DNA from 3 places in the Mesorhizobium sp. WSM3868 genome. Region 1 is predicted to be linked to each of the others. Evidence: predicted binding sites of a transcription regulator. Region 1 holds the regulator's gene; each other region holds the start of a gene.
What was found. Region 1 encodes PhoB, which activates phosphate uptake and scavenging genes when phosphate is short. Its sites were predicted from a motif close to TGTCATNNANCTGTCAT; they were not measured.
Positions count from the first base shown of each region.

Region 2: a site for PhoB is predicted at 3,039-3,055, ahead of ppk2 (polyphosphate kinase 2). Genes of this name have one in related genera too.
Region 3: a site for PhoB is predicted at 6,605-6,621, ahead of CK221_RS15595 (RNA degradosome polyphosphate kinase). Genes of this name have one in related genera too.

Region 1 is NZ_NSGB01000007.1:247,039-254,868, forward strand. Features, by position in the region: gene pstS (phosphate ABC transporter substrate-binding protein PstS) at 1-182, shown strand, start outside; gene pstC (phosphate ABC transporter permease subunit PstC) at 247-1,233, shown strand; gene pstA (phosphate ABC transporter permease PstA) at 1,237-2,088, shown strand; gene pstB (phosphate ABC transporter ATP-binding protein PstB) at 2,085-2,888, shown strand; gene phoU (phosphate signaling complex protein PhoU) at 2,909-3,613, shown strand; gene phoB (phosphate regulon transcriptional regulator PhoB) at 3,633-4,322, shown strand; gene CK221_RS14415 (YciI family protein) at 4,457-4,762, opposite strand; gene CK221_RS14420 (LysR family transcriptional regulator) at 4,805-5,749, shown strand; gene CK221_RS14425 (ROK family transcriptional regulator) at 5,842-7,086, opposite strand; gene xylF (D-xylose ABC transporter substrate-binding protein) at 7,435-7,830, shown strand, end outside.
Region 2 is NZ_NSGB01000010.1:116,624-124,453, forward strand. Features, by position in the region: gene CK221_RS17565 (GntR family transcriptional regulator) at 53-718, shown strand; gene CK221_RS17570 (glycosyl transferase family 90) at 833-1,804, shown strand; gene CK221_RS17575 (aldo/keto reductase) at 1,844-2,887, opposite strand; gene ppk2 (polyphosphate kinase 2) at 3,152-4,072, shown strand; gene CK221_RS17585 (dihydrofolate reductase family protein) at 4,115-4,762, opposite strand; gene hemB (porphobilinogen synthase) at 4,909-5,940, opposite strand; gene CK221_RS17595 (DUF2066 domain-containing protein) at 6,119-6,934, opposite strand; gene CK221_RS17600 (enoyl-CoA hydratase/isomerase family protein) at 7,102-7,830, shown strand, end outside.
Region 3 is NZ_NSGB01000008.1:175,967-183,796, reverse strand. Features, by position in the region: gene fumC (class II fumarate hydratase) at 45-1,442, shown strand; gene CK221_RS15610 (DoxX family protein) at 1,736-2,158, shown strand; gene CK221_RS15605 (DoxX family protein) at 2,290-2,712, shown strand; gene ppx (exopolyphosphatase) at 2,717-4,252, opposite strand; gene CK221_RS15595 (RNA degradosome polyphosphate kinase) at 4,249-6,444, opposite strand; gene CK221_RS15590 (zinc-finger domain-containing protein) at 6,685-6,930, shown strand; gene CK221_RS15585 (FAD-dependent monooxygenase) at 6,957-7,830, shown strand, end outside.

The DNA.
Region 1 (7,830 bases):
ATGATGCGGCGGCCACCACCGAAGCACTCAAGTTCTTCGCCTGGTCCTACGCCAAGGGCGACGACATGGCCGCCGAGCTGGACTATGTTCCGATGCCCGACGCAGTCGTGAAGAGCGTCGAGGAAATGTGGAGCAAGGACATCGTCGACAGCAACGGCAAGCCGCTCTACTCCGGCATGTAATTCCTACGGAATAAGGAGGGCGCCGCTGGCGCCCTCCTGTCTCTTTCGAAATGCGAGGGGCGAAATGACAGCCGTTTCCGAAGCCGTGACATCGTCCGCCATACGGACCAGGGAAGCGACGGTGCGCCGCTTCGCCCTGACCGACACGATCTTCCGAACGGTCACGCGTCTCTCCGCCATACTCGTGCTGGTTCTTCTGGGCGGCGTCGCGGTCTCGCTGATCGCCGGCTCGTGGGAGGCGCTGTCGAAGTTCGGCTTCTCCTTCCTGACTACTGAATCCTGGAATCCGGTGACCGAGAATTTCGGCGCGCTCGCGCCCATCTACGGCACCGTCGTCACTTCGGCCATCGCCATCCTCATTGCCGTGCCGATCGGCATCGGCATCGCCGTCTTCCTGACCGAGCTCTGCCCGCGCCCGCTCAGGCGCCCGATCGGTATCGCGGTCGAGCTGCTCGCCGGCATTCCCTCGATCATCTACGGCATCTGGGGCCTGTTCGTCTTCGCGCCATTCCTGCAGACGACGGTACAGCCGTTCATCATCAATCTTTTCCACGGCATACCGGGTCTCGCCAGCCTGTTTGCCGGTCCGCCCTACGGCATCGGCCTGCTGACGTCGTCGCTGATCCTGGCCATCATGGTGCTGCCCTTCATCACCTCGATCACCAAGGACGTGTTCGACACGGTGCCAGCGGTGCTGAAGGAATCGGCCTACGGCATCGGCTGCACGACCTGGGAAGTGACCCGGCGTGTGGTCATCCCCTATACGCGGGTCGGCATCATGGGCGGCGTCATGCTCGGTCTTGGCCGCGCGCTCGGCGAGACGATGGCCGTCACCTTCGTCATCGGCAACGCGCACCGCATCAGCGCCTCGCTGTTTGCGCCCGGCACGACGATCTCGGCGACCATCGCCAACGAATTCACCGAAGCCGACGGCGAGCTTTACACGTCCTCACTGGTGGCGCTCGGACTGATCCTGTTCATCATCACCTTCATCATCCTCGCGCTCGCACGCTACATGCTGTTGCGCATCGATAGCCGCACGGGAGCCTGACCGATGTCGACAGCCGCATCGCTCCACCGAAGCCGCAAGCGCAAGAACGCCGTGATGATGGCGCTGTGCACCATAGCGGCGGGCATCGGCCTCGTCTGGCTGGCGCTGATCCTCGGCGCCCTTCTCTATAAGGGACTCTCGGGGCTCTCGCTTTCGGTGTTCACGCAAATGACACCGCCGCCCGGCGACGCCGGCGGCCTGCTCAACGCCATCTACGGCAGCATCGTGATGACCGTCATCGGCATCGTCGTCGGCACGCCGATCGGCGTGCTCGCCGGAACCTATATGGCCGAGTACGGGCGCTTCTCGCGCCTCACGACAGTGGTGCGCTTCATCAACGACATCCTGTTGTCGGCGCCGTCGATCATCGTCGGCCTGTTCGTCTACGAGCTGATGGTGCGGCCGATGGGTCATTTCTCGGCGATCGCCGGCGCGGTGGCGCTGTCGATCCTGGTGATCCCCGTTGTCGTGCGCACCACCGAGGACATGCTGAACCTTGTGCCCAACGCGCTGCGCGAGGCTGGCACCGCCATCGGCGCGCCGCGCTGGGTGGTGATCCGCTCGGTCGCCTATCGCGCCGCACTGTCCGGCATCGTCACCGGCATATTGCTGGCGATCGCCCGCATTTCGGGCGAGACGGCGCCGCTGCTCTTCACAGCGCTCAACAACCAGTTCTGGTCGAGCAATCTCAACGCGCCGATGGCCAGCCTGCCGGTGACCATCTTCCAGTTTGCGCTGAGCCCTTATGAGGAATGGCAGCAACTGGCCTGGACGGGCGCACTGATAATCACCCTGACGGTTCTCGGGCTGAGCATCTTCGCCCGCAGCCTTACCGGACGCAGAGAGGACAGATGAAACCGATGTTGTCCACCGACCTGAACGTAGCCGAGACGACCGCCGAGAAGGCCAAGATCGAAGTCAAGAACCTCAACTTCTACTATGGCCAGTCGAAGGCGCTGAAGGACATCAACCTGTCGCTGCCCGAGCGCAGCGTCACCGCCTTCATCGGACCTTCGGGCTGCGGAAAGTCGACGCTGCTGCGCGTGCTCAACCGCATCTACGAGCTCTACCCGAAGCAGAGCGCCGAAGGCCAGGTGCTGCTCGACGGCAAGAACATCCTCGACCGCTCGCAGGACCTCAACCTGCTCAGGACCAAGATTGGCATGGTGTTCCAGAAGCCGACGCCGTTCCCGATGTCGATCTACGAGAACATCGCCTTCGGCGTCAGGTTGTATGAAAAGATCAGCAAGGCCGAGATGGACAATCGCGTCGAACAGGCGCTGAAGCGCGCCGCGCTGTGGAACGAGGTCAAGGACAAGCTCAACGCCAGTGGCCAGAGCCTTTCGGGCGGCCAGCAGCAGCGGCTCTGCATCGCGCGCACCGTGGCGGTGAAGCCGGAGGTCATCCTGCTCGACGAGCCGGCATCGGCGCTCGATCCGCTGTCGACCGCCAAGATCGAGGAGCTGATCGACGAGCTGCAGGCCGACTACACGATCGTGATCGTCACCCACAACATGCAGCAGGCGGCGCGCGTCTCGCGGCAGACGGCGTTCATGTATCTCGGCGAGCTGATCGAATTCGACCGGACCGAAAAGATTTTCACCTCGCCCCGCGAGAAGCGCACGCAGGACTACATCACCGGCCGCTTCGGCTGAGTTCATACGAGGACATAACTATGGCCCATACGGTCGCTTCCTTCGACGAGGATCTGAGGCAGATCAGCCAGCTCATCCGCGACATGGGCGATCTTGCCGGCTCGATGGTCGGCGCGTCGACCAAGGCTCTGCTGAATTCCGACAACGCGCTGGCGCAGCGCGTGGTCTCCGACGATGCCATCATGGACGCGCGCCAACGCGAGCTCGACGATCGCGCCATCACGCTGATCGCCAAACGCCAGCCGATGGCCGACGACCTGCGCAGCGTCGTTGGCGCCATCCGGATGGCCGGCGATCTCGAGCGCATCGGCGACCTTGCCAAGAACATCGCTAAGCGCGTCGGCTCGGTCGGCATCAGCGCCGCGCCGCGCGACCTTTCGCACTCCATCGATTCGATGGCGCAGCTGGTGCTGATCCAAGTGCAGGGCGTGATCGAGGAATACACGGCCGGCGACGCCACGGCGCTCGCCAAGCTCCGCAACGACGACGAGCGCATCGACGTCAAATACACCTCCGTCTTCCGCGAGCTCCTGACCTACATGATGGAGGATCCGCGCAACATCACGGCTTGCACGCATCTGTTGTTCTGCGCCAAGAATCTGGAGCGCATAGGCGACCACGTCACCAACATCGCCGAGAACGCCTACTATGTGCTGACCGGCACGCAATTGCCCGCGAATCGTCCTAAGCAGGACGAGACGGCGATGTCGGCGCCGGCGGCCTGACAGCGAAGGTGCCTGCTATATGATCGCGCCACGCATCATGGTGGTGGAGGACGAGGAGCCGCTGGGGGTGCTGCTCCGCTACAACCTCGAATCCGAGGGCTATCAGGTCGAGGTGGTGACCCGCGGCGACGAGGCCGAGATCCGCCTGCAGGAGAATGTGCCCGACCTGCTCGTGCTCGACTGGATGGTGCCGGCGGTTTCCGGCATCGAGCTCTGCCGCCGGCTCAGGATGCGACCCGAGACCGAACGCCTGCCGATCATCATGCTGACCGCGCGCGGCGAGGAAAGCGACAGGGTGCGCGGCCTCTCGACCGGCGCCGACGACTATCTGGTCAAGCCGTTCTCGACGCCGGAATTCATGGCCAGGGTCAAGGCGCTGCTGCGCCGCGCCAAGCCGGAGGTGCTGTCCAGCGTGCTCAAGGTCGGCGATATCGTGCTCGATCGCGAATCGCATCGCGTCTATCGCAAGAAGAGCGAGATCCGGCTCGGCCCGACCGAGTTCCGACTGCTCGAATTTATGATGCGGCATCCCGGCCGGGTGTTCTCGCGCAGCCAGCTGCTCGACAATGTCTGGGGCGAGACGATCTATATCGACGAGCGCACCGTGGACGTGCATGTCGGCCGCCTGCGCAAGGCGGTCAACAACGGCCGCATGCCCGATGTGATCCGCACCATTCGCGGGGCGGGCTACGCGATCAGGGAAGACTAGAGACCCTTCCGCCCGATGAGGCGGGACCAAGCTTGCGCGCGACAACGCACCGGAAGAGAGCGAAACTCTCCCTCGGAACTGGCCCACCCCCGAGCAGCGGGAGGGATCTGGGTTCAAGCTCAAGAGGCTCCATGTTATCCTTTCGCTCCGACGCGCATGCCGTCGGCAAAGACCTGGCGCCAGGCAAGCACACGCACGGAAAGACGCAGGCCGGTCGGCCAGAACGGATCTTCTCGCACCAGATTTTCGACCTGTTCGTGATCAGCGGCCTCCACCAGCCATAGGCCTCCGGCTGGCGCGCCGTCGGCACGTCGCAGCGGTCCTGCCGCCCTGATGGCCGAGGCATTGCGACCGAGAAATTCGATCGCCGGCATGTATTGTCGGCGAACATCTTCGGCGCGGCTGACCTCATCTTCAAGCAGAACGGCGAAAAGCGTCATTGACTCTCTCCTGCATTGATGCGGGATCTTACAGCAGTAGTATTGCCGCTTCACACCGAACTATTGCCGACCTATGCTGCAAAAATGCAGGCGTTGGATTGGAACGACCTTCGATATGTCCTCGCTGTCGCGCGTGGAGGTTCACGCGCCGCGGCCGCCCGGCAGTTGGGTGTTGATCCGACGACCGTCGCCCGTCGCTTGCGGGTGGCCGAGATAGCTCTTGGTGTGCGCCTGTTCGAGCGCGGCGCTGACGGCGACATGTGCTTGACCGAAGCCGGGGAGGTGGCGGTGAAGCGCGCCGAGGCCGTTGAGGCAGAGATCGGCGGCTTGAAAGCAGCAACGGAAGGAGTGGACGCCGCCGCGAGCGGAACAGTGCGCGTGACGGCCGTGCCCATCCTGATCAACAGGATCCTGGTGCCCGCAGCGGCTGAATTGACCGCGCGACATCCGCGGCTGCGCGTTGAGCTGATCGCGGAGTCGCGTGATTTGAGCCTCAGCCGGCGCGAAGCGGACATCGCCATTCGGCTGGCAAGACCCGGCGACGAAACCGGCAACAGGGTGCTTTCGAGACGCATCGGGACATTGAGTTACGCGGCCTATGCGGGAACCGACGTTCAGGTCGAAATCGCCAAGCTTCCCTGGGTAGCGTACGAAGACGGAATGGCGCACCTGCCCCAAGCCCGATGGATCGCTAAAATGGCCGAGAAGGACGGCGGCCTCTCAGCGGTGGCCGTCAACGATGCCGAAGCCATTCTTCAAGCCGTTCAGGCCGGGTGTGGCCGCTCTCTGCTGCCGTGTATCGTAGCAGATCATGTATTGGGCATTAGGCGCGTCAGCTTCGATGAAGCTGCATTTCCGGAGCGAGAGATCTGGTTGCTTACTCATCCTGATTTGCGCCACCTCGCTCGCGTGGCTGTGGTCATTGCCTGGATAGAGACCTCGATCCAGAAGCTGGAAGCCGCGTGCCTGCTGGCGAACGAACGGTGACTGGTCGCAAAAATCCGATTGTCGGGGCAGTTTCGCGCCGGGTCGCGACACGAAACGGGTCAAATTTTAGGATATGCGCTCAGTCCAGGCATTTAGGCCACGCTCTTGCTGACAGCGCCCGCTCTTGCCTGCACGCCCGGGGCGAAAATCTCCTGGTCGACGAAGGTCAGCGCGCGCACGGCGCAGCCTTCGCGGATCAACGGCAATTCGTTCGGCTCGGTATCGAAGGAGATCGAGTTTGAATGCTGGCCTCCGGCGGTCTGGCCGATCGCCTCGCGCAGCGCCGGCTCGATCAGGTCGAAGGCGGCGGCGCTGACGCCGACCATGGCGACCGGCGCTGGGTCGATCAGCGCGAACAGGCTGCCAAGGCCGAAGCCCAGCGCCTCCCCGGCCCGGCGATAGGCCTCGCGCTCCGGGCCATCCGTCTCGCGCGCCTTGGCGGCGAGCGCCCGCATGTCGGCGTCGCCGACATCGACCGGCTCGGCGTCCTCGCTCATCTTCATGGCGCTGCGCCAGATGGCGTAGTTGCCGGCATAGGCCTCGACGCAGCCGCGGCGTCCGCAACGGCAAAGCGCGCCGCCCGGACGATGGATCATGTGGCCGAACTCGCCGCCGGAAGAATGCGTGCCGGTGAACAGCTCGCCCTTCAGCACCAGGCCCATGCCGATGCCGTGCGAGAGCAGGATGGCGATGAAATTGTCGCGATAGCGGTCGGGATCGCGCCACTGCAGCGCCACCGCCATCATGTTGCAGTCGTTTTCCATGGTGGCCGGAATGCCGAATTCCTTTTCCAGGATGTCGGCGAAGGGAATATCGGTCAGCGGCGTGATCGGCGACCATAGCATGGCGCGGGCATGGGAATCGGTGATGCCCTGGATGCCCATGGCGATGCGGGCGACGCTGCCGACGTCGAGGTCCGGATCGTCCAGCCGGCGCCGCACGATCGCCAAGCATTCGCCGATCAGCTCGTCGCGCGGCATGGTGAGCGTATCGAGGCGGCGCTGCTCCTCGGCGATGACCTGGCCCGCATAATCGATAACGGCGACCGAGAGGAAATTGAGCGACAGCACCACCGTTACCACCGCTGCCGCCTCAGGCTTGAGCGCGAGGCCCACCTGTGGCCGGCCGCGCTTCAGAGACGCGGTCTCGCTCGGCTTGCTCTCGGCCAGGATGCCTTCCTGGATCAGGTCGGAAGAGATCGCCGAAATGGTCGAATGGCTGAGCCCGGTGGTCGCGGCGATTTCCGTGCGCGACGGCTGGCCGGCCCGGCGCACGGCCGAGAGCACCATGGCGCGGTTGCGCCGGCGCAGATCGTCGTGGCGGATTCCGACCGACATTTTTTCTCCTCCCAGTCAGCGCGGCCTCTCGATCATGCACAGGACCCGGCGACGCGCCAGATCGATTCACCCGGACGCCGGCACCCGAACCGTCCCGGTTTTTACAAGTTTCGGTGGACGCGGGCTGCGCCTCCTCCGAACTGTTCCCCGATAGTGGCAGAAGCGGTCGGCACTGTCATTATTTATTGCGGGTCTCGAAAAAAAGTACGCGGCACCTCAAAAACCGTCAGAATTGCAGTTGACAGCGCCTTTGCCTTGGATCAGTATTTTTTCGAGGCTCGAAAAAAAGCCTCTGCATGGTCTTCGGGCCAATCTGGGTCGCGCCGCGAGGGGCGCTGGGAGGATATCATGAAGAGATTCGCAGCCGCCATTCTGGCGGGCGTCGCCATGTCGTTGACGTTGGCGTCGGTCGCGCAGGCGAAGGACAAGGTGATCGGCGTTTCGTGGTCCAATTTCCAGGAAGAGCGCTGGAAGACCGACGAAGCGGCGATGAAGAAGGCGATCGAGGCCGCCGGCGACAAGTACATATCCGCCGACGCACAGTCCAATCCAGGCAAGCAGCTGACCGACGTCGAAAGCCTGATCTCGCAGGGCGCGAATGCGTTGATCATCCTGGCGCAGGACGCCTCCGCGATCGGGCCGGCGGTGCAGAAGGCACTCGACGAAGGCATTCCGGTCGTCGGCTACGACCGCCTGATCGAGAACAAGGACGTGTTTTATCTGACCTTCGACAACAAGGAAGTC
Region 2 (7,830 bases), on a different contig from region 1:
CATGAACCTCAACCCAGCCGCTGTCAATGCGGTGCCGAAGAGCGGAACGACAATGTCGCAAATACAGAATGTCGAAAGGCAGCTTCGCGAAATGATCCTTGGGCTCGAGATCGGCCCGGGCGAGCGGCTGACCGAGCGTTGGATCGAAAGTCGCTTCGGCGCCTCCCGCACCCCGGTCAGGGCGGCGCTGCTGCGCCTCGAGACCGAAGGGCTGATCGCTCGTGACGGCCGCGGCTGGACGGTGGCGCCGATCAATCTCGCCGAGCTCGGCCAGATCGCCGTCTACCGCGAGGCGGTCGAGGTGGCGGCGGTGCGGTTGACGGCGTCGCTGGAAGATCGCAGCGGGATCGAGGTGATCGCGGCGATGCTCGATTCCTGCGACGCCGGTACGCCGCGCGAGGAATGGCACCGCGTTGGTCTGGATTTTCACATTGAGCTGGCCAGGCTTTCCGGCAATGAATTCCTGCTTAGGGGAGTCCGCGATGCAATGACCAGGCTCTCCCGCGCGCGTTGGCTGGAAGTGCGCGACGAGGCGGCGCTTGGCCGCGCCTGGGCCGAGCACCACGCCATCCTGGCTGCCGTGCGAAAGGGTGACGCCGAAAAGGCGGCACGGCTGCTCTCGGCCCACATCGCCGGCAGCCGCGACCGCCTGGTGACTTCGCTGCATGACGACCGGCGCGGCCTGCGCGCCAGGGGCTTTGCCGTCGTCGCTGCCTGATCCTCGGCCATCGTCGAATATTAGAACTTCAACAAGTTCGTCAGCTTGGGCGGGCTTGCAAGATGTTCGGCACAATGCTGTAGGAGGCGACGGACATCTTTAAACGACGGACGCATGGCCTCGCCCTTACGCACCGCAGCCCGGGTATTTTATTTCATACGCAACATCACGCGCGATGTGGCGCCGCAGGCTCTCTTTCGCCAGCGGCTTGCGCGCCGGCTGGACCAGGCGAGGCTCTCCAGCAAAACGGTCCGTGATCGGGTCAACTACTACAACCGGCTCGACCATAGCTTCGTGCCGAGCGCGGCGGCCGTGCCGGCCAGTCAAATACCCAAGTTCGGGAGTATGTACTATTACGACCTGAAGGAGTTCGCCCGCTACTTCGATCGCCACCTGCTCATCGATCTCGAGTTTGGCGACGTCGTCGACGTTCCGGCGGTGCCGTCAATCGTCAAGGACCGGCCGATCCGTAACGACAACGGCAACGCCGTGATCATGAAGCTCGACAAGTTCCGCCATTTCAACATGCCAAAGGACAATCTGTCCTTCGCCGACAAGCGCCCGATGGCGGTCTGGCGCGGTCATTTCAACAATCCGATCCGCAAACGGTTTGTCGATGCCGTGCGCGACCTGCCGTCTTGCGATGCCGGCTCGCCCAAGCCAAGCGCCCCGGAGAACTATCGCAAGCCGTATCTCACGATCGCGCAGCAGCGGCAGTTCCGCTACATCGTCTCGCTCGAAGGCAATGACGTGGCGACGAACCTCAAGTGGATCATGAGCTCGAATTCGCTCTGCCTGATGCCGCCGCCGACCTACGAAACCTGGTTCGCCGAGGCTGAGCTCGAGGCCGATGTCCACTACGTGCCTCTGGCGTCGGATTTTTCGGACGTCGCCGACAAGATCGCCTATTTCGAAAAGCACCCGGCGGAAGCCCAACGCATCATAACGGCGGCCAACGCCTATTGCCGCCGGTTCAGCAACGAAAAGGACGAGCGGGCGGTATCGCTGCTCGTCCTCTACAAATATTTCGTGCTCAGCGGCCAGATCGAACCCGACCCGGAGGTCTGGCGTTTTATCGCCGGCTGACCTCCGCGCGTTTTCGGGCGCGGAGCACGGCGCGCATTCTCAGATATCGCTGCGGTCGAGCACCAGGTCGGCGGGGCCGAACCGGTTCTTGGCGGTGAGCTGCTGGTGCCAGTAGGGATAAAGCACCGGCGGCCGGCTGACGTCGTCGAGGCGCAGGCGCTCGTCCAGGGACAGCGTCAGGCTGGCCGCGGCGAGGTTGTCCTTGAGCTGGGCTTCGTTGCGGGCGCCGATCACCAGCGAAGAAACGGCCGGGCGGCCGAGCAGCCAGGCAAGCGCCACCTGTGCCGCCGAAACGCCGCGCGCCTTGCCGATTTCGACCAGAACGTCGACGATCCGCCACAACCTGTCCTCGTCGCGGATCGGCGGTTCGGACCAGCCGCCAAGCTGGCGGGCCGTCGGGCTGTCGCGGCGGTATTTGCCCGACAGCAGGCCGCCGGCCAGCGGGCTCCACACCAGCACGCCAAGACCCTGGTCGACCGAGATCGGCAGCAACTCGTACTCCGCCTCGCGCGCTTCCAGCGTGTAGTGGATCTGCTGCGTGACGAAGCGCGGCTGATGATGGCTGTCGCTGATCGAGAGCGCCTTCATCACCTGCCAGCCCGAATAATTGGAACAGCCGACATAACGGACCTTGCCCTGGCTGACCAAAGTGTCGAGCGCAGCGATCGTTTCCTCCAGCGGCGCGACCCCATCCCACTCATGCAGGAAATAGATGTCGATCACGTCGGTCTTGAGCCGCTTCAGGCTCCTCTCGCATTCCCGAATCAGGTGATGGCGCGACAGGCCTTCGTCGTTGGGGCCGTTTCCGATCCGCATGCGCGCCTTGGAGGCGATGAGCACATCGTTCTTGCGCTTGCCGCCGAGCGCCTCGCCGACGATCTCCTCCGACAGGCCGTTCGAATACACGTTGGCGGTGTCAATGAGATTGATGCCGGCATCGATGCAGGTATCGATGATGCGGCTCGCCTGCGAAAGATCCGAATTGCCGACCGCGGCGAACGGGCCCGTCCCGCCGAAGGTCATTGTGCCAAGGGTCAAAGTCGAAACCTTCAGGCCGGAACGGCCAAGCGTGCGGTATTCCATGTCAGGTCCTTGCGATTTGTTTTGAAGAGGCGCGCCGTCGCGGGCGCCGGGAAGAGGCGAAGTATTTGTAGGACAATTCGGGCGGCTTGTCGCCCCGCCATCGATACGGGCCGATCACATATCGGCTGGTCCAGCGTTGCCGGCTCCCGCTCGCAATAAAACCGTCATTGCGCGTCTGTATCTCAGTCGGCTTACGGAGTTGTGCTTCCGGCCGCGGCCGGAGCGCATCCGAGGCGAAAGTGGCTGACAGGCAGGAGCTGCGCAATGAACGAGGTCAAGACGAATTCCGGAGCCAAGGACTGGCTGGAAGCCGAACTCGAGGACACGCTCGACGAGGACTACGAGCTGGAGATTTCCGAACCCGCGCTCTCGCTCGAGATCGCCAGGATCTACAAGAAGTCGCATCCGCCCTCCATCGAGCGAATTACCTATTTCCGCGAGCTGCTGCGGCTGCAGTCGGAGCTCATCAAGCTGCAGTCCTGGGTTGCCTACCACAAGAAGAAGCTGGTGGTGATCTTCGAGGGACGCGACTCGGCCGGCAAGGGCGGCGTCATCAAGCGCATCACCCAGCGCCTCAATCCGCGCATCTGCCGCGTCGTCGCGCTGCCGGCGCCGACCGAGCGTGAAAGATCGCAATGGTATTTCCAGCGCTACGTGCCGCATCTGCCGGCGGGCGGCGAGATCGTGCTGTTCGACCGCTCCTGGTACAACCGATCGGGCGTCGAGCGGGTGATGGGCTTTGCCAATGCGGATCAGGTCGAAGAGTTTTTCCGCGACGTGCCGGAATTCGAACGCATGCTGGTGCGCTCCGGCATCACGCTGGTGAAATACTGGTTCTCGATTACCGACGAGGAGCAGCAGATGCGCTTTTTGATGCGCATCCACGATCCGATGAAGCAGTGGAAGCTGTCGCCGATGGACCTGCAGTCGCGCGTGCGCTGGGAACAATACACCAAAGCCAAGGAAGAGACCTTCGCCCGTACCAACATCAAGGAAGCACCCTGGTTCATTGTCGAAGGCAACGACAAGAAGCGGGCCCGACTGAACTGCATCGATCACCTGCTGCAGCAAATGCCTTACGAAGACGTGCCGCATGAGGAGATCACGCTGCCGGAGCGCGTCTTCAACCCGTCCTACGAGCGGCAGGTGCTGCCGCGCGAGCTTTATGTGCCGGAAAAGTATTGAGCACTTCCCCATCTCCCACAGGGGGAGAAGGGGGAGCCGAGCTTACGCCCGCCCGATCATCACATGCGTCGCGTCGGCGGTCGCGACCTGGCTGGTGCAGCGGTAGCCGAGCTTCGGCATGTCCAGTCCAGCGAAAAGATGCTCGCCGGAGCCGAGCAGGATTGGCGAGATCGCGAGATGCATCTCGTCGATCAGGCTTTCCTTCAGATATTGCCGGATCGTGGCAACGCCGCCGCCGACCCGCACATCCTTGTCCTTGGCGGCCGCCTTTGCCTGTTCGAGCGCCGAATGGATGCCGCCGGTGACGAAGTAAAACGTCGTGCCGCCTTCCATTAAGATCGGCGCCCGCTTGTGATGGGTGAGCACGAAGACCGGCACGTGATAGGGCGGGTTGTCACCCCACCAGCCTTTCCAGCTCTCGTCCGGCCATTCGCCGCGGACCGGCCCGAACATGTTGCGGCCGAGGATCCAGGCGCCGACATTCTCGAAACTGCGCACGGCGAAGCTGTCGTCGATGCCCTTGGTCCCGCCGTCTTTGCCGATCACCATCTCACGAAAGGTGCGGGTGCCGATCATCCATTTATGCAGTCCTTCGCCGCCGACGCCGAGCGGGCTTTCGAGAGTCTGATCGGGGCCGGCGCCGTAGCCGTCCAGCGACAGGGTAAAAGCGTTGACGCGCAGCTTTGACATGATCGCCTCGTGAACTAGTTGCATTATGCAAGCAGTCATGGAGTAGCTTAACTGATTGCATTATGCAAGCGGAATTTTCCGGCGAGCGATCACCTCGTCGGGCGGCGCCCAGGTGACGCGGCGAGAATTTAAAATTGCGCCTGGGCCTAGCCCCTCAGCATCTCCGCTACGGTCGGCGCGAAATAGGTGAGGAAGCCGTCGCAGCCGGCTCGCTTGAGGGCGAGAAGCGATTCCACCATCGCCTTTTCGCCGTCGATCCAGCCATTGGCGCTGCCCGCCTTGATCATCGAATATTCGCCCGACACCTGGTAGGCGAAGGTCGGCATCTGGAACTCGTCCTTCAGCCGCCGGATGATGTCGAGATAGGGCAGCCCCGGCTTCACCATCAGCATGTCGGCGCCTTCGGCCAGATCCTGCTCGGCCTCGCGCACGGCTTCATCGGAATTCGCGTGGTCGATATAATAGGTCTTCTTGTCGCCCTTGAGCAGGCCGGCGGTGCCGACTGCCTCGCGATAGGGGCCGTAGAAGGCCGAGGCGAATTTCGTCGCATAGGACATGATCGCCACGTCCTGGAAGCCGTTGGCGTCCAGCGCGTCGCGGATCGCGCCGATGCGGCCGTCCATCATGTCGGACGGCGCGATGATGTCCGCCCCGGCGGCTGCCTGGATGACGGCCGCGGCCGTGACCTGCTCGACGGTTTCGTCGTTGACGATGATGCCGTCGCGCAGGATGCCGTCATGGCCATGGCTGGTGAACGGATCGAGCGCCGCGTCGGTGATGATGCCGATCTCCGGCACCGCATCCTTGATGGCGCGGGTGGCCCGGTTGATGACATTGTCGGGATCGAGGATATGCGAGCCCGTCTGGTCGCGCAGCGAAACCTCGATGTTGGGAAAAGTCGCGATCGCCGGGATGCCGAGCTTGGCGGCGCGCTCCGCTTCCTTCACCGCGAGGTCGACCGACAGGCGGTAGACGTCCGGCATGGCGGCGATCGGCTCGCGCACATTTTTACCCTCGACGACGAAGATCGGCCAGATCAGATCGTTCACCGAGAGCTGGTTTTCCTGCACCAGCCGGCGCGACCAGTCGGCCTTGCGCATGCGCCGCAGCCTGCGGCTGCCTGTGATCTCGTCGACGCTGCGGGCGCCGGCGGGCTTTGCGGGGGTGAACTTGTTCATCGCCAAAACTCTGTTGTCGTCCCGGCTTTTACCATGCGCCCCTGCCGCTGACCAATGCGACACGATTGTGCCAGTTGCTTCCGTGAAGAACGAGGGAGGGATCGCCGGCGCTGGAGCACTTCCCTTCTTCCTTCACGGGGAAAAGGTGGCGCAGGCGGATGAAGGGCTGCGCCGACGTTTACGGCTGTCCATTCCCCGACAGAATCTGTGCCGCGCCCTTCACAGCCACGCGAAAAGCCTCGTCGAAGCTGACGCCGCGCACCTGCCATTGATAGGTTTTGCCGTGTTCGGCCAGCCGCCAGTCGGCGATCCAGCCCAATTCCTTGTCGTTCCACACGATGCTGCCGGCGAGCGCCCGGTCGGCACCCGCCTGCCGGGCGAGCTGGTCGAGCTTTGCCATATCGGCAGTGCGCAGCGCCTTGTCGTCGAGGCCGGCGAGCTGGTTAGCCTCTGGAAAGCTGACATGCACCGAGAGCGGCGCCGTGGCATTGGCAAAGGATTCGCGCATTGACTGGCCGCGATCCTCGTCGGCCGTCAGCACGAAATGTTGCGCCCCTTGCTCGGCCGTTATGAAGACGGCAATCAGCGGCCGCTCGCCCTGCCATGGCTTGCTGCCGAGCTGCGCCAGGAGCTTGTCGACCACTGTGGGCTTGTAGAGGCAGGTGAGATCGTGCGGCCGGTCATGCGTGCCTTGCTCGTCATGGATCGGAACGCCTTCCAGCCGGTCGCGGTAGCGGAAGGATTGGACGAAGTCAGCCGCCTTATTGCGCAGCGCCAGCATCTCCGGCTTCTGCGTCAGCCGCTGATCGCCTGAAACCTTGACCAGCACCTTGTCCAGGCAATCCCTGAAGCCGATCTCGCGATTAGGCTCGCCGGTGCCGGTGACGATCGTCTGCGCCAGGTAGAGTTCGGAGGCTGCCTCGGCGGCGGCCGGCGCAACTCCCAGAAAGAGGAGACCTGCCAATCCAGCAACGAGACGAGAAACCCCAGCCATGTCGATTAGCTCGAAATCTGTCGCGCCGCCTACGCGCGATACTTTGCCGGTTACCTAACACCGGAAGCGGCTGGCCGCCAGCGCGGCGTTGCCGCCATTGACGCATCCCTATGCCGCCTTTAGCACTTCAATCCCTCTGGAAGGGCGGAGAGGAGGATTCTCTGGCGATGGATTTTGGCGGAGGCGACGAGATTCGCTTCGAGCGTCTAGGCAAGGCGGGCGTCGTCACACTGACGCGGCCGCAGGCGCTCAATGCCGTCACCCACCGCATGGTCAAGGCGCTTGGCAAGGCGCTTGACGCCTGGGAGGGCGATGCCGGCGTCGTCGTCGTCGTCGTCAAGGCTGAGGGCAGGGCGTTTTCCGCCGGGGGCGATATTCTGCACATTTACGAGGCGGGCCGCGCCGGCAAGCCGCCGGTCGACTTCTTCGCCGACGAGTATCGTCTCAATGCCCGCATCGCCCGCTTCAGGAAACCCTATGTCGCGCTGATCGACGGCATCGTCATGGGCGGCGGGGTCGGCATTTCCTTCCACGGCTCGCACCGCGTGCTGACCGAGAACGCGCAATTCGCCATGCCGGAAGTCGGCATCGGCTTCTTTCCCGATGTTGGCGCCAGCCATTTGCTGCCCGATCTCGGCGGCAGCTTCGGCATGTATCTGGGGCTGACGGGAAACCGCATCCGCTATGGTGATGCACTGTGGTCGGGCCTCGCCACCCACACGATCAAGGCCGAGGACCAGGCGGGGCTGCTTGACGAGCTGGCTACAAGCGGCGACGTGAATGCGGAGTTGCGCGATTTCTTCACACCCGCAAGACGCGAGACCGAGCGGCAGGATCTGGAATCGATCGCCCGCCATTTTTCGCAACCCTCGCTCGCCGCTATCGTCGCCAGCCTG
Region 3 (7,830 bases), on a different contig from region 1:
AACGCGATACGCCCTTGCGCAAATCGACAGATCGGAGATTTCCCGTGGGCGCTGAGAAGACCAGAACCGAAACCGATACATTCGGTCCCATCGAGGTCGCGGCCGACCGCTACTGGGGCGCGCAGGCGCAGCGTTCGCTCGGCAATTTCAAGATCGGTTGGGAAAGGCAGCCGGCCTCGATCGTGCGCGCACTGGGCATCGTCAAGCGCGCCGCGGCCGAAGTGAACATGGAGATGAAACGGCTGGATCCAGCCATCGGCAAGGCAATCGTGGACGCCGCGCAGGAAGTGATCGACGGCAAGCTCGACGACCATTTCCCGCTCGTGGTCTGGCAGACCGGTTCGGGCACGCAGTCCAACATGAATGCCAATGAAGTGATCTCCAACCGGGCCATCGAGATGCTCGGCGGCGTGATGGGCTCGAAGAAGCCCGTGCACCCGAATGACCACGTCAATATGAGCCAGTCGTCGAACGACACCTATCCGACGGCCATGCATGTCGCCTGCGCCGAGCGGGTCGCGCATCACCTGATCCCGGCGCTACACCATCTGCACAAGGCGCTCGACGCCAAAGCCCGCGCCTTCAACCACATCATCAAGATCGGCCGCACCCACACGCAGGACGCCACACCCCTTACGCTCGGCCAGGAATTCTCCGGCTACGCCGCGCAGGTGGCGTCGTCGATCAAGCGCATCGAGCAGACGCTGCCCGGCCTGCAGGAACTGGCGCAGGGCGGCACCGCGGTCGGCACCGGGCTCAACGCGCCGGTTGGCTTTGCGGAAAAGGTGGCGGACCGGATCGCTGCCATCACCGGCATCGCCTTCGTGACGGCGCCGAACAAGTTCGAGGCGCTCGCAGCACACGATTCCATGGTGTTCTCGCACGGCGCGATCAACGCGGCGGCCGCCGCGCTCTTCAAGATCGCCAACGACATCCGCCTGCTCGGTTCAGGCCCGCGCTCGGGCCTCGGCGAGCTGTCGCTGCCGGAGAACGAGCCGGGCTCGTCGATCATGCCGGGCAAGGTCAACCCGACGCAGTGCGAGGCGCTGACGCAGGTCTGCGTGCAGGTGTTCGGCAACAATGCCGCGCTAACCTTCGCCGGCAGCCAGGGCCATTTCGAGCTCAACGTCTACAACCCGCTGATGGCCTATAATTTCCTGCAGTCGGTGCAGCTGCTTGCCGACGCTTCCGTCTCCTTCACCGACAATTGCGTCGTCGGCATCGAGGCGCGGGAAGACAACATCAAGGCGGCGCTGGAGCGCTCGCTGATGCTGGTGACGGCGCTCGCCCCCACCATCGGCTACGACAACGCCGCCAAGATCGCCAAGACCGCGCACAAGAACGGCACCACGCTGCGCGAGGAAGCCTTGGCCACCGGGCTGGTCAGCGAGGCCGACTACGACCGGCTGGTGCGGCCCGAGGACATGACGCATCCGGGGTAGTTCTCGCGGCGCGGACAGGCCAAAGGGGTTGTCGTTCCAGGGCGAAGACGACCCGATCGGGCGTTTCGGCTAGTCCCCGAGGTCTGCGACTGCAACCCCCAACCGATAGTTTGGCTATTTTGCGGGGGCACAATTTACTCGTTAATCCCAATCCGCCGACACGATTTTCGCGCGCGTCCGCCGGTCACCGAAACATACTGCCTGTGAACAATGTGTCGCCGCATCGGCGGCTTTGGTGAACAGTCTTCGTCGTCTATCTGACTGGGCATTCAACACGATTCGGAGACTCGCCAATGTCCATCAACACTTCCGCCGCCGGTACCAGCATCGCGTCCAACAGTGCCACCACCATCCTGCTCGGCCGTATCCTGCTCGCCGTAATCTTCCTGCTTTCCGGCTTCGGCAAGCTTACCGCCATTTCCGGCACCGCCGGCTATTTCGGCGCCCTCGGCCTGCCGCTTCCGACCGTGACGGCCGTCGTGGTCGGCCTCATCGAGCTGCTCGGCGGCCTTGCCATTTTTGTCGGGTTCCAGACGCGGATCGCCGCCTGGGTGCTCGCCATCTTCACGATCGCCACCGGCCTGGTTGCTCACACCGGCTGGGCCGACCAGATGCAGATGATCCAGTTTCTCAAGAACCTCGCCATCACCGGCGGCTTTATCCTGCTCGCCTCCTCCGGCGCCGGCGCCTATTCGATCGACGCCAAGCGCGGCTGATCTCCTTCCCCTCCCAAGCTGAAACTTTGGCGGCGCGGAATTTTCCGCGCCGCTTTTTCGTTTTCTCGAGTGCAGGCGTACACTGCACCGAGAGCCGGTGCATTCCCAGGTACCGGCAAGGGAGGTGGGCCATGAACCGCAACGCGTTGCTTCTCGCCTCGCGGCTCCTGCTTGCCGCGCTGTTCGTGCCCTCGGGCTTCCAGGTGCTGACCAATATATCCGGCACGATCAATTATTTCACCGGCCTCGGCCTGCCGCTACCGACCCTGGCGGCCTGGGGCACCGGCCTGTTCGAGCTGATCGCCGGACTTTTGATCCTTGTCGGTTTTCAGACGCGGATCGCGGCGCTGCTGCTTGCCGCCTTCACTATCGTGGCCGGCTTCATCGGCCATTTCGGCCAGGGCGGCGAGGATGCGACCCTAGCCTTCATGCACCGGCAGATGCTGATGAAGGACATTGCCATTGCCGGGGGCTTCCTGGCGCTCGCCATGGCCGGCGCCGGCGCATGGTCGGCCGACGGACGCCCTTTCGGCGTCGGTGCCGAGATCACCTGAGCCGTCACTTGACGGAAATGCTTGGCCCGCCTTCGACCGCCAGCACCAGCCGGCGGTTGGTGATGCGCGCCAGTTGCGCCAGCCGCCCGGCAGGTCGTTCGCCATAGAGGTCGGCAAGCGACGCCGGCAGCACCAGCGCAAGCGCACCGTTGCCGCGGCTTTCCCATTTCAGCCGCGGCATGACCCCGGGCATCGCCGCCGTCAGCAGGTAGACGACGCGCATCATCGCCGCCAGCGCGCGGGCGCGCTCGAGCATGCGCGGCGGCGCCAGGGTCTTGATCTCGGGCGCGATCGCATCGTTGAAGATGCCGTCATGGCGATAGGCGTTGGTCAGGGCCAGATAGGCGCGGCCAGGATGGTCGACGCCGATAAAGGACGCATGCGCGATAATGTTGAGCGACTGCCGGCCGCGATATTCGGGATGCGCCCGCCAGCCGATATCGGCAAGTAGGCAGGCGGCGTGGCGGTAGCGCGCCTCATCCACCGTCTCGTCGATGCCGAAGGCCTTGAAAGCCTTGTCCGTCCATTCGACGAGGTCATGCGCGTGATGGACCGAGCGCGAGCGCAGCAGCGCCAGTTCCTCCGCCGCGGAGATCAGCGGATCGGCCTTCTGCTCGGCGGCGTCGAGCAGCGAATAGAGGAAGCCTTCGCGCACGCCCTGCGCCGAGACGACGACCTTCGAGGGCTCCATTGCCGCCATGATTTCCTGCAGCACGACCGCACCGTAAGGCAGCAGCGAGCGGCGGTTCTTGGAGACGCCTTCGATGCCCTTGACCTTTTCGACCTCGCCCTTGGCCACCTGCCTAAGGAAGTTCAGGGCGCTGTCGGCGGCGATCTCGTAATGATGCATGACGCCGAGCGGGTAGTTGGTCATCTCCATATGGAGCCGGGCGAGGTTTCGCCAGGTTCCGCCGACGGCGTAGAACACCCTGCCCTGCCCACCCTTCAAAAGCTTCGCCCGCGCCAGTTCCTGGCGCGCGATCTTCTGCGCCTGGACGAGAGAGTTCTTCGCCATGTCCTGCAGGCGCAGGCCGCCGAGCGGCAGCGTGATACCGTCGCCGATCGCCTCACCATTGATGTCGACGAGTTCCAGGCTGCCGCCGCCAAGGTCGCCGGCGATGCCGTTGGCCGGATAGAAGCCGGAAATGATGCCAAGCGCCGAATAATGCGCTTCCTGGCGGCCGGAGAGCACTCGGATCTCGGTCTTCAGCACATCCTCGGCGCGGTGGATGAAGTCCGGGCCGTTGACCGCCTCGCGCGCGGCCGCAGTCGCCAGCACATAGATGTGCTCGGCGCCGGCTTGATCCGAAAGCGCGCGAAAACGGCGGAACTCCTCCATCGAGCGCGTCACCGCCTCGGGATCGAGCTTGCCCGTCGAAACGATGCCGCGGCCGAGGCCGGCCAGCATCTTTTCGTTGAACAGCATCGTCGGCGAGCGCGCCAGCCCTTCATAGACGACGAGGCGGATCGAGTTCGATCCGATGTCGATGATCGACAGCGGCCGCCGGTCCTGGAGCCGGCCCTGGGAGACTGAAATCACGCGGCGGCGTTCTTCTTGCGGCGCTTAAACTGGGCAATGCGCCTGGGCGCATGCGATTTCAGCGCGTCACCCCGTCCGGAAAGACTCGGATTGGTCATGAAATATTCCTGCGCGTTGAACGGTTCCTCGCCCTCCTCGAGCGCAGCGCGCCGGGAGGTGCCATCAGCCAATACGTCGAAACTTTGCTGATTGTCCATGATGTTGCCGAGCATGATCTGGCCAAGCACCTGTTCATGCACAGTCGGATTGGTGATCGGCACCAGGGTCTCGACGCGGCGGTCGAGATTGCGCGGCATGATATCGGCCGAGGAGATGTAGACGATCGCTTCGTCGGACGGCAGACCGTGGCCGTTGCCGAAGCAGTAGATGCGGCTGTGCTCGAGGAAGCGGCCGACAATCGACTTCACCCTGATGTTCTCGGAAAGACCCGGCACCTGCGGCCTCAGGCAGCAGATGCCGCGCACGACGAGATCGATCTCGACGCCGGCGCGGCTGGCGTCATAGAGAGCGTCGATGACGGTCGGATCGACGAGCGCGTTCATCTTCATCCAGATACGGGCCGGCCTGCCCTCGAGCGCATGGGCGATCTCCTCGGCGATGTGCCTGAGGATGCGGTCGCGCAGCGTGAACGGCGACACCGCAAGACGCATCTCCTCGGCAGGCTCGGCGTAGCCGGTGATGAAGTTGAAGATCTGCGCGACATCGCGCGCGATCGTCGGGTCGGTGGTGAAGAAGGACAGGTCGGTGTAGATGCGGGCGGTGACCGGATGGTAGTTGCCGGTGCCGAGATGCACGTAGTTGCGCAGCCGGCCGTCCTCGCGGCGGACCACCAGCGACATCTTGGCGTGGGTCTTCAACTCCAGGAAGCCGAACACGACCTGGACGCCGGCGCGCTCGAGGTCGCGCGCCCAGCGGATATTGGCCTCTTCATCGAAGCGCGCCTTGAGCTCGACGAGCGCCGTCACCGACTTGCCGGCCTCCGCCGCGTCGATCAACGCCCGCACGATCGGGCTGTCGTTCGATGTGCGGTAGAGGGTCTGCTTGATCGCGACGACTTCCGGATCGGCCGCCGCCTGACGCAGGAACTGCACCACGACGTCGAAGGATTCGTAGGGGTGGTGGACGATGATGTCCTTCTCGCGGATGGCGGCCAGGCAGTCGCCGCCATGCTCGCGGATGCGCTCGGGAAAGCGCGGGTTGTAGGGCGTGAATTTGAGGTCGTCGCGCGGGATGGCGACGATCTCGGAGATCTGGTTGAGCGCCAGCGGCCCGGTGAGCACGCTGATGCGGCTCGACGATACTCCGAGCTCGCCGGCGACGAAGTCGCGCAACTCGGCCGGCATCAGCGTGTCGAATTCGATGCGGATGACGGAGCCGCGGCGGCGGCGCTTCAGCGCCGTCTCGAACAGGCGAACGAGGTCTTCCGATTCCTCCTCCACCTCGATATCGCTGTCGCGAATGATGCGGAACGTGCCCGAGCCCTTGACCTCGTATCCAGGGAAGAGCTTGCCGATATAGAGGCCGACCGCTTCTTCCAGCGGGATGAAGCGGACATGATGCTTGCGGTCGGGCAGACGGATGAAACGCCGCAGCGCCACCGGCAAGCGCAAGAGCGCGCTCATCTCTTCGCCGTTCTTGCGGTGGCGCAGCTGCAGCGCCATCGAGAAACCGAGATTGGGGATGAACGGGAACGGGTGCGCCGGGTCGATCGACAGCGGCGTCAGCACCGGGAAAACCTGATCCTGGAAATGCTCCTCCAGCCACGCCTTCTCGTCCTTGGTCAGGCCGTCGCGGGGGATGCTTTCGATGCCTTCCTTGTTGAGCAGCTCCATCAGAGCCGACAGGCTCTTCTGCTGGTCTTCCTGCAGGCGCTCGACCTCGCGCAGCAATTGCTCCAACTGCTGCTCGGGCGTGCGGCCGTCCGGGCTCTTCAACGCGATGCCCTCGCGCACCTGACCGGCGAGGCCGGCGACGCGCACCATGAAGAACTCGTCGAGATTTGCGGCCGAGATCGACAGGAAGCGGACGCGCTCGAGCAGCGGGTGATGCTCGTTCAGCGATTCCTCGAGCACCCGGCGGTTGAACTGCAGCCAGGAAAACTCGCGGTTGACGAAACGGTCTGGATTGCCGCCGTCCGGGCTCGCCGCCTCGACGGTGATGAACTCGCTCTGCACCGGCTTTAGTTCGTTCATGGTTCCTGCTCTTGCCCACAACGTCGTTCTTTGAGCGCCATACGCCGCCGGACGCGCTATGCACGCTCTAACATGCCTTTATGACGCATGATGTCACGGAATCGCTTCGTTTCCGGCCTCATGCGCTTAATCGGCTCAACTTATCCTCTGCCAGCCTTTTGCGACAGTTTCATTTCATCGATCTTGCAAACCGGCCGGTTATGATCCAGATGCAAACGGGCCGAACTGAAGGAGACGACGATGGCAGGCGGTACCATTCCCCATTTCCAGAACGACGCGGGCCATCCGGCGATCGATATCGGCGTCAAGGAATTCATGTGCACCGGCGCCAACCCGCCTTTCGACCACCCGCATGTATTCCTCGACATGGGCGACGACAATGAAAAGGTCTGCCCTTACTGCTCGACGCTCTACCGCTATTCGCCGAAGCTGAAGGCGACGGAAACCGAGCCTGCCGGCTGCCTCTATATCGACCAGGCCGCCTGATCGCGGATCTGGGTGACCGCTAGACCATGGAGGAGGCGCGGTCCCGGCAGGTCGTCATCGCCGGGGCCGGAATCGCCGGACTGACGGCAGCTCTTGCCTTTGCCGAACACGGCCATGCCGTCACGGTGCTGGAACAGGCCGGCCAGCTCGAAGCGGTGGGCGCCGGCATCCAGCTTTCTCCCAACGCAACCCGTATCCTCAGCCGGCTCGGTGCGCTCGACCGGTTGCGGCTGAACGCGATCCGCCCGGAAGCGGTGGTGCTGAAGGACGCTGCCACCTTGCGCGAACTGGCGCGCGTGCCGCTCGGCCAGGCCGGCGAAGAGCGCTGGGGCGCGCCCTATCTGGTGGCACACCGCGCCGACCTGCAGACGGCGCTGACGGCGCGGATGGCAGAGCATCCTGAAATCCAACTCGTCACCGGCGCGCGGGTAACGGACGTCGCTGTTCACCCGCAAGACATCGCCGTCGCCGCCGAAACGGATGGCGGCAGCATCGAGGCCGCCGGCAGCCTGCTGATCGGCGCCGACGGCGTCTGGTCGTCGGTTCGCAGGCTGCTTGCGGGTCGAGAGCCGGCCTTCGGGAAGAACCGCTTCTCGGGCGAGCTGGCCTGGCGCGCAACGGTCGCAGCGACAAGCGCCGCCGGCCAGGCTTTTGCGGCGATCGCCGCCGGCGACTGCATCACCGCCTTCCTCCATCCCGGCTTCCATATGGTCGCCTATCCGGTGAGCAAAGGCAGCGACTTCAACCTCGCCGCTTTCACCAAGGGCGAGCGCATCGCCGAAGGCTGGTCCGGCCATGCCGATCCCGCCATTCTCGCCAGCGCCATGCGCGGCACATCGCCCGCGCTGGCAAGGCTTGTCGCGCTCGCCGGGCCATGGACGGCGTTTCCGATCCACACCG